2 linked regions of the Hydrogenophaga sp. SL48 genome follow. The protein of the gene in region 2 interacts with the protein of the main gene of each other region in a pairwise test. Links are inferred from orthologs where the notes say so. Each region holds a gene or a part of one and is shown on either strand. Other genes may lie near its edges. The genes, in order: dnaE and dnaQ.

Region 1 (4,471 bases), 210 kb from region 2 along the record:
AACACCATCAGTTCCGAAATGCGCAGGTAACCCATGTTGGACTCGTCGAAGTTCTCGTCCATGAAGGCCGGGGCCTGACCCTGAACGAAACGCACCGCTTCCACCCACTGGGCGTAGTCCTTGACGGTCGAGGACAGGCCGATCAACTGCTGGTGGAGCAGGCGGCGCGCACGCTCGCCCTCTCGCGAGGCCCGCTCGGTTTCCAGCTGACTGAATGAGTCGGCGACGATGTGGCGCGCACCGAACATCGCGCCCAGGGACGCGAAGCCGACGATGGCGAGCACGAGCGCCCAAGCCTTGTGTTGGAGTTTCATGGATGTCAGTTTCATCGGCATCCTGGCACCCGCCTTGAACGAGGACCTCGCTCTTTGCGTGACAGGGTTGGCGCATCCCGCCTATTTGGAGCGGCCAACCACCTCATGCGCGCTCAGTCGAACACGATCTCGGCCCGGCGGTCGTGCGCTTGCGCCATCCAGCTCGCCAGGGCAGCGTCGGTGGGGAAAAACAGCGCCCGGTCGTCCAGTTGCAGCTCGCACTGCGCGCTGGGCCGCAGCAGCGACAGCCGCACCGGCAACCCGCGCGCCACCTCGCCCAGCTCGGTGACCTCGCGCCTGGGCGGGAAGGCCTTGACCAGCTCGGCCACGGCGGGCGGGTGCCCGTTGACCGCCACCCGCAGGTACTTGCCAAAGCGACAGCGCGCCGAGGCCAGGTCCCAGATGTGCTGGATCTTCAGGCGCAGGCCGCCCGAGAACCGGTCGGGCTGGGCCACCGCCTGCACCACGATGAGCTCATCGTCCTTCAGCAGGTTGCGGTGCAGGTTGATCAGGTTCTCGTCGGCGCTGACCTCCAGCACCGCCGTGCGGTCGTCGATCTTGAACAGCGCGAGCTTGCCGCGCTGGCCGTTGATGATGCGGAAGTCGGTCACGATGCCGGCGAGGATCACCGGGTCGCGGCTCTCCTTCACATCGCTCAGCGCGGTGCGCGCGAAGCGCCGCACCTCGCGCTGCACCTCGTCGAACAGGTGGCCCGAGAAATAAAACCCGATGGCCGTTTTCTCCAGCGTCAGGCGTTCCTTCACACCCCAGGGCGTGGTGGGCACCAGATCGGGTTCCTGCGTGCTGGAGCCGTGATCGTCACCGCCGAGCATGTCGAACAGACCGCCCTGGTTGGCGTTGGCCTGGGTGGCCGCGGCGTATTCAAACGCCACGTCCACCGAGGCCAGCAGCTCGGCGCGGTTGAGGTGCAGGGCGTCGAAAGCGCCGGCCTTGATCAGCGCCTCCACGGTGCGCTTGTTCATGCGCTGGCGGTCCACGCGCAGGCAGAAATTGAACAGGCTGGTGAACGGGCCTGACTCGCCGCCGTTCGGGCCTTCGCCCCGCCCTTCGCGTGCCGCGACGATGGCCTCGATGGCCTGCTGGCCCGTGCCCTTGACGGCGCCCAAGCCGTAGCGGATGAGCTTGTCGGTCACCGGCTCGAAGCGGTAGCGGCCGCGGTTGACGTCCGGCGGCTCGAACGCGAGCCCCATCTTCTGCGCGTCTTCCCACAACACCTTGAGCTTGTCGGTGTCGTCCATTTCCACCGTCATGTTGGCGCAGAAGAACTCGGCGGTGTAGTGCACCTTGAGCCAGCCGGTGTGGTAGGCCAGCAGCGAATAGGCGGCGGCGTGCGACTTGTTGAAGCCGTAGCCCGCGAACTTCTCCATCAGGTCAAAGACCTCGTCGGCCTTTTCTTCGCTGATGTCGTTCTTGGCCGCGCCGGCGCGGAAGATCGCGCGGTGCTCGGCCATCTCCTCGGCCTTCTTCTTGCCCATGGCCCGGCGCAGCATGTCGGCGCCACCGAGCGAATACCCGCCCAGGATCTGCGCGGTCTGCATCACCTGCTCCTGGTAGACCATGATGCCGTAGGTCTCGGAGAGCATCTCGGCCACCAGCGGGTGCGGGTACTCGATGGGTTCACGCCCGTGCTTGCGCGCCACGAAGCTGGGGATCAGGTCCATCGGGCCGGGTCGGTAGAGGGCGTTGAGCGCGATCAGGTCTTCCAGCCGCGAGGGCTTGGCGTCGCGCAGCATGCCCTGCATGCCGCGGCTTTCAAACTGGAACACGGCCTCGGTCTGCCCCTTGGAGAACAGCGCGTAGACGCGCTGGTCGTCCAGCGGGATATCTTCGAAGCGGAAGTTCTCCTGGCCCTTGTGGCGCTGCATGATGAACTCGCGCGCGATCTCCAGGATGGTCAGCGTGGCCAGGCCCAGAAAGTCGAACTTCACCAGGCCGATGGCCTCCACGTCGTCCTTGTCGAACTGGCTCACGGCCGAATCGCTGCCGGGCTGCATGTAGAGCGGGCAGAAGTCGGTGAGCTTGCCCGGTGCGATCAGCACGCCCCCGGCGTGCATGCCGATGTTGCGGGTCATGCCTTCGAGCTTCTGCGCCAGCTCGATCAGGGTCTTGACGTCTTCTTCCTTCTGGATGCGCTCGGCCAGCACCGGCTCCATCTCGATGGCGTAGTTGTTCTTGTCGCCGTCCACCTTCGGAACCGGCGGGTACTGCAGCGTGACCGACATGCCCGGCTTGTTGGGAATCAGCTTGGAGATGCCGTCGCAGAAGCCGTAGGAAAAATCGAGCACGCGACCCACGTCGCGGATCGCCGCGCGCGCGGCCATGGTGCCGAAGGTGGCGATCTGGCTCACGGCGTCCTTGCCGTAGAGGTCCTTCACATAGTCGATCACGCGGTCGCGGTTGGACTGGCAGAAGTCGATGTCGAAGTCGGGCATCGAGACGCGTTCCGGGTTCAGGAAGCGCTCGAACAGCAGGTTGTACTGCAGCGGGTCGAGGTCGGTGATCAACAGCGCGTAAGCCACCAGCGAGCCGGCTCCGGAGCCCCGGCCCGGACCCACCGGGCAGCCGTTTTCTTTCGCCCACTTGATGAAGTCCGACACGATCAGGAAGTAGCCCGGGAAGCCCATCTTCAGGATGGTGTTGAGCTCGAACTCCAGGCGCTCCACGTAACGCGCGCGCACCGCTTCGCGCTTGGCCTCGTCGGGGAAGAGGTGCTTCAGGCGACCCTCCAGCCCTTCGTGCGACACGTGTCGGAAGTATTCGTCCACCGACATCACCACGCCGTTGACCGGCGGGATCGGGAAGTTGGGCAGCTGCGGCTTGCCCAGCACCAGCGTGATGCTGCAGCGCTTGGCGATCTCCAGCGTGTTGGCCACGGCGCTCGGGATGTCGGCGAACAGCGCTTCCATCTGCGCGGCGCTCTTGAAATACTGCTCGCGCGTGAAGCGGCGCACGCGCCGGTTGTTGCCCAGGATCTCGCCGTCGGAGATGCAGACCCGGGCCTCGTGCGCCTCGTAGTCGTCGGTTTCCAGGAACTGCACCGGGTGGGTGGCCACCACCGGCAGGTGCAGGCGCGCGGCCAGCTGCACCGCCGCGACCACGTGGCGCTCGTCGTCGGGACGGCCCGCGCGCTGCAGCTCGATGTAGAAGCGGTGGGTGAACAGGCTGGCCAGTTGCAGGGCGATGTCGGCGGCGCGCTCGGTGTCGCCCTGGATCAGCGCCTGGCCGACCGGCCCGGCCTGTGCGCCCGAGATCATCAGCAGGCCGGCGTTCAGCTCCTCCAGCCACTCGCGCTGCACCAGCGCGCCGCTGCGCCCGTCGCTGCGCGTCCAGGCGCGGGCCAGCAGCTCGCTCAGGTTGAGGTAACCCTGCTTGTCCTGCACCAGCAGGATCACGCGCGGCGCGGCCGGCTGGTGGCTGCCGGGCATCGCGCCCGGGGTCTGGTCGGCAAAGCCCTGCAGCATCACCTCGGCACCCAGCAGCGGCTTCACGCCCGCGCCGCGCGCGGCCTTGTAGAACTTGACCGCACCGAACAGGTTGTTCAGGTCGGTGATGGCCAGCGCGGGCTGGCCGTCGGCGGCCGCCGCGGCCACCACATCGTCGATGCGGTTGGTGCCGTCGACGACGGAAAACTCGGTGTGCAGGCGAAGGTGGATGAACATCGGTGAATCGGGTGTCGGGGTGGGTCTGCGGGCGGGAGGGGGCGTGCGCCGTCAGCGCGCCTTGTCCGAGCGTTCGGCTTTCCAGGCGCGCACGGCATCGGCCATGGTGGCCGGCTTCTCTTCGGGCAGCACACGGCGGCGCCAGAGGAACTCGCCGACGAACATCAGCGCGATCAGCGGTCCGCCGAGCAGGTTGGCAAACGTGGACCAGACCACGGTGGGCGCCAGCAGGAACAGCAACGTGGACACCAGCGCCATGCCGGCAAAAAAGACGCACCAGGCCAGGGTGACCTTGCGGGTATAGACGGCCTGCGCGGGCGAGAGCACGCCGCCGTGCACGCTGCGGGCCATGCGCGTCACCAGCGACTCCTCCGGGCCCGCCAGGCTGCGTCCGAAAAACACCGAGAGCAGCAGGTAGACACCCAGGTGCTCCAGGTAAAAGAGCAGCGCCACCTGCCCCGTCAGAAATGGCCAGAA
Region 2 (3,220 bases):
GAACGCATCGTGCCGCGCAACAGCCCCATCCCCACCGCGCTGGCGCAAGATTTCACCACCTACCAGGACGGCCAGACCGCGCTGGCGCTGCATGTGGTGCAGGGTGAGCGCGACCTGGTGGCCGACTGCCGCAGCCTCGCGCGCTTCACGCTGCGCGGCATCCCGCCGATGGCGGCGGGCGCGGCCCGCATCCGCGTGAGCTTCACGGTCGATGCCGATGGCCTGCTGTCGGTGAGCGCGAAAGAGCAGGGCAGCGGCGTGGAAACCAGGATCGATGTCAAGCCGTCCTACGGCTTGTCGGACGAGCAGATCGCGTCGATGCTGCAAGACAGCTTCGCCACCGCACAGCAAGACATGGCCGCCCGCGCGCTGGTCGAGGCCCGGGTGGATGCCGACCGCATGATCGCCGCCACCCGCAGCGCCCTGGCCGCCGACGGGGACCTGCTGGACCCCGCCGAGCGCGAAGCCATCCATGTGCTGATGAACCAACTCGCCGAGGTCGCGACCGGCGACGAGGCTGCTGTGATCGAGGCAGCGACCACGGCCCTGGCCAAAGGCACCGAAGCGTTCGCCGCCATGCGCATGAACCGGGGCATCCAGCACGCCCTGGCCGGCAAGCGGCTGGAAGAAGTCTGAGTCGCGCCCAAGGCCCGAGAACCCCATGCCCATCATCAAAATACTGCCCCACCCCGAATACTGCCCACAAGGCACCCAGGTCAGCGCGCCCGCTGGCACCTCCATCTGCGAAGCCCTGCTGGACAATGACATCTCGATCGAGCACGCCTGCGACATGGTGTGCGCCTGCACCACCTGCCACGTGATCGTGCGCGAGGGTTACAACAGCCTCAATGAGCTCGACGAGAACGAGGAAGACATGCTCGACCGCGCCTGGGGTCTGGAGCCGCAGTCCCGCCTGTCGTGCCAGGCCATCCTGGCGCAGCAGGACGTGACGATCGAGATCCCGAAGTATTCGATCAACCACGCCAAAGAGAATCATTGACCCCCACGCTTCGCCGCTTCGCGGGTCGCTGCCCCCCGAGGGGGCTGATCCACCTTGGGGCGGCCCGGCGGTGGATCACCACTGATGCGAGAAAGCCATGAGACAAATTGTTCTGGACACGGAAACCACCGGCCTGTCGGCTGAAAACGGCGACCGCATCATTGAAATCGGCTGCGTCGAGTTGTTCAACCGCAAGCTCACCGGCAACAACCTGCATTTCTACGTCAACCCGGAGCGCGACAGCCACGAAGACGCGCTCAAGGTCCACGGCATCAGCAACGAGTTTCTGCGCGACAAGCCGAAGTTCGCCCAGATTGCGGACGAGGTGCTGGCGTACCTCAAAGATGCCGAACTCATCATCCACAACGCGCCGTTCGACATCAGCTTCCTGAACAAGGAGCTGGAGCGTTTGAAGCGCCCGCCCATGAAGGCGCACGTGGCGGGCGTGATCGACACACTGGTGATGGCCAAGGAGATGTTCCCGGGCAAGCGCAACGGCCTCGATGCCCTGTGCGACCGGCTGGAGGTGGACAACTCCGGCCGCACTTTGCACGGCGCCTTGCTGGACGCCGAGTTGCTGGCCGATGTGTACATCAACATGACGCGCGGGCAGGACGCGCTGCTGATGGACGTGGGCACCACCGAGGTGGCCGGCGAGGTGTCGGTGCAGGTGGACCTCAGTCAGGTGGTGTTGCCGGTGCTGCGGGCCAATGAGCAGGAGGTCGCTGCACACGGTGTCGCGCTGGCGGACATCGACAAGGCCTGCAAAGGAAAAACGCTCTGGCGGCAGCTCGAAACCGCATGAGTTGCACAGCGCTTCAGAAATCTGAGAAAAACAGGCTATAATCTGAGGCTTCCGAATGATCGGATCGAAAGAACACAGATCATTTGGGCGGTTAGCTCAGTGGTAGAGCACTGCCTTCACACGGCAGGGGTCGCAGGTTCGAACCCTGCACCGCCCACCAGACGGAAAACCCCGTAAGTTTCAGGACTTACGGGGTTTTTTATTGCCCCTACCAGCGCGGGGTGGCAAAGCGCTGCACCAGAAAGTCCATCAAGGCGCGCACCGCGGGCGACAAGTGCTTGCGTGAGGGGTAGAGCGCGTGGATGGCCATGTCGGGTGGTTGCCAGTCGGGCAGCACCGCCACGAGCGTGCCATCGGCCAGGTGCGGGTTGGCCAGGTAGGTCGGCTGCAGCGCCACACCGCCGCCCGCCAATGCAGCTTGCAACAAGGCGGTGGCCTCGTTGGCGCTGAGCTGGCTGCGCACGCCGACCCGGCTTTGTTCCTTCCCACGGATGAGCGTCCAGACGCTTTTGCCGAAGTTGGCAAAACTCAGGCAACGGTGGCCTTCCAGATCGGCCGGAGTGGTGGGTGTGCCATGTTCCGCCAGGTAGGCCGGAGAGGCCACCAGCACCGAAGCGCAAGGCGCCAGCACACGACCGATCAAGGCAGGGTCGGGCTCGGCGCTGATGCGGATGGCCAGGTCGATGCGCGCCTCCACCAGGTTGAGTGCACCTTCGCTGGCGTTCAGGTCGATCTTGAGCTGCGGGTGCAGCTTCAGGAAATCGGCCAGTGCGGCCGCCATCTGCGCGTAGGCGAACGAGATGCTGCAGGTGACGCGCAACTGCCCGCGCAAGGCGGTGTCTTGGCGGCTGGTTTCCTGTTCCACGTCGTCCATCAGCGCCAGCATCTGCTGGCTGCGGCGCAGGCAGGTCTCGCCCGCGTCGGTGAGCGTGACGCTGCGCGTGGTGCGCTGCAGCAGGCGGGCGCCCAGCCACTGCTCCAGCGCGCCCACATGGCGCGTGACCATGGCGCGCGACATCTCCAGTTTGTCGGCCGTGGCGCTGAAGCTGCCGCTCTCGGCCACCGCCACAAACACGCGCATGGCGGTCAAGCGGTCCATGATTTGCTCTGTTTTTGAAACATATATGGCCGGATTATGCGGTTTATCTGTTCGGATACTGAAACTACAGTTCGTTCCAGCGCTGAACAGTGCCACCTCAACCATCCAACAGGAGCCTTCCATGATCCGCACCACCGTCGTCGCCGCCTCACTGGCCATCGCCTTCACCAGTGCCCAGGCCGCACAGCCGCTGACCGTCAAGGTCTACAACGCCGCCGGCAACAGCTTCAACGTCAACTCGACCCTGGTCTATAGCGAAAAAGAGGCCATGGTGATCGATGCCGGCTTCACCCGCGCCGACGCGCTGCGCATCGCC

What was found.
Region 1: the proteins of dnaQ (region 2) and dnaE interact in binary tests that used the Escherichia coli proteins (3 or more experiments, as listed by UniProt). The link is inferred for Hydrogenophaga sp. SL48 from one-to-one orthologs.

What each region holds. Positions count from the first base shown.
Region 1 is NZ_CP063400.1:1,173,383-1,177,853, reverse strand. What follows is about bases 228-4,390. They hold dnaE (DNA polymerase III subunit alpha), read right to left. Parts: upstream 3,995-4,390; coding sequence 428-3,994; downstream 228-427. Other genes in these bases: IM738_RS05660 (hypothetical protein), read right to left, coding at 4,046-4,390; IM738_RS05670 (ATP-binding protein), read right to left, coding at 228-314. Also shown: more of IM738_RS05670, read right to left, coding at 1-227; more of IM738_RS05660, read right to left, coding at 4,391-4,471. UniProt on the Escherichia coli protein: DNA polymerase III is a complex, multichain enzyme responsible for most of the replicative synthesis in bacteria. This DNA polymerase also exhibits 3' to 5' exonuclease activity. The alpha chain is the DNA polymerase catalytic subunit.
Region 2 is NZ_CP063400.1:1,378,918-1,382,137, forward strand. The notes cover bases 40-2,951. They hold dnaQ (DNA polymerase III subunit epsilon), read left to right. Parts: upstream 40-1,097; coding sequence 1,098-1,805; downstream 1,806-2,951. Other genes in these bases: hscA (Fe-S protein assembly chaperone HscA), read left to right, coding at 40-636; fdx (ISC system 2Fe-2S type ferredoxin), read left to right, coding at 662-1,000; IM738_RS06615 (LysR family transcriptional regulator), read right to left, coding at 2,014-2,904. Also shown: more of hscA, read left to right, coding at 1-39; IM738_RS06620 (MBL fold metallo-hydrolase), read left to right, coding at 3,026-3,220. UniProt on the Escherichia coli protein: DNA polymerase III is a complex, multichain enzyme responsible for most of the replicative synthesis in bacteria. The epsilon subunit contain the editing function and is a proofreading 3'-5' exonuclease.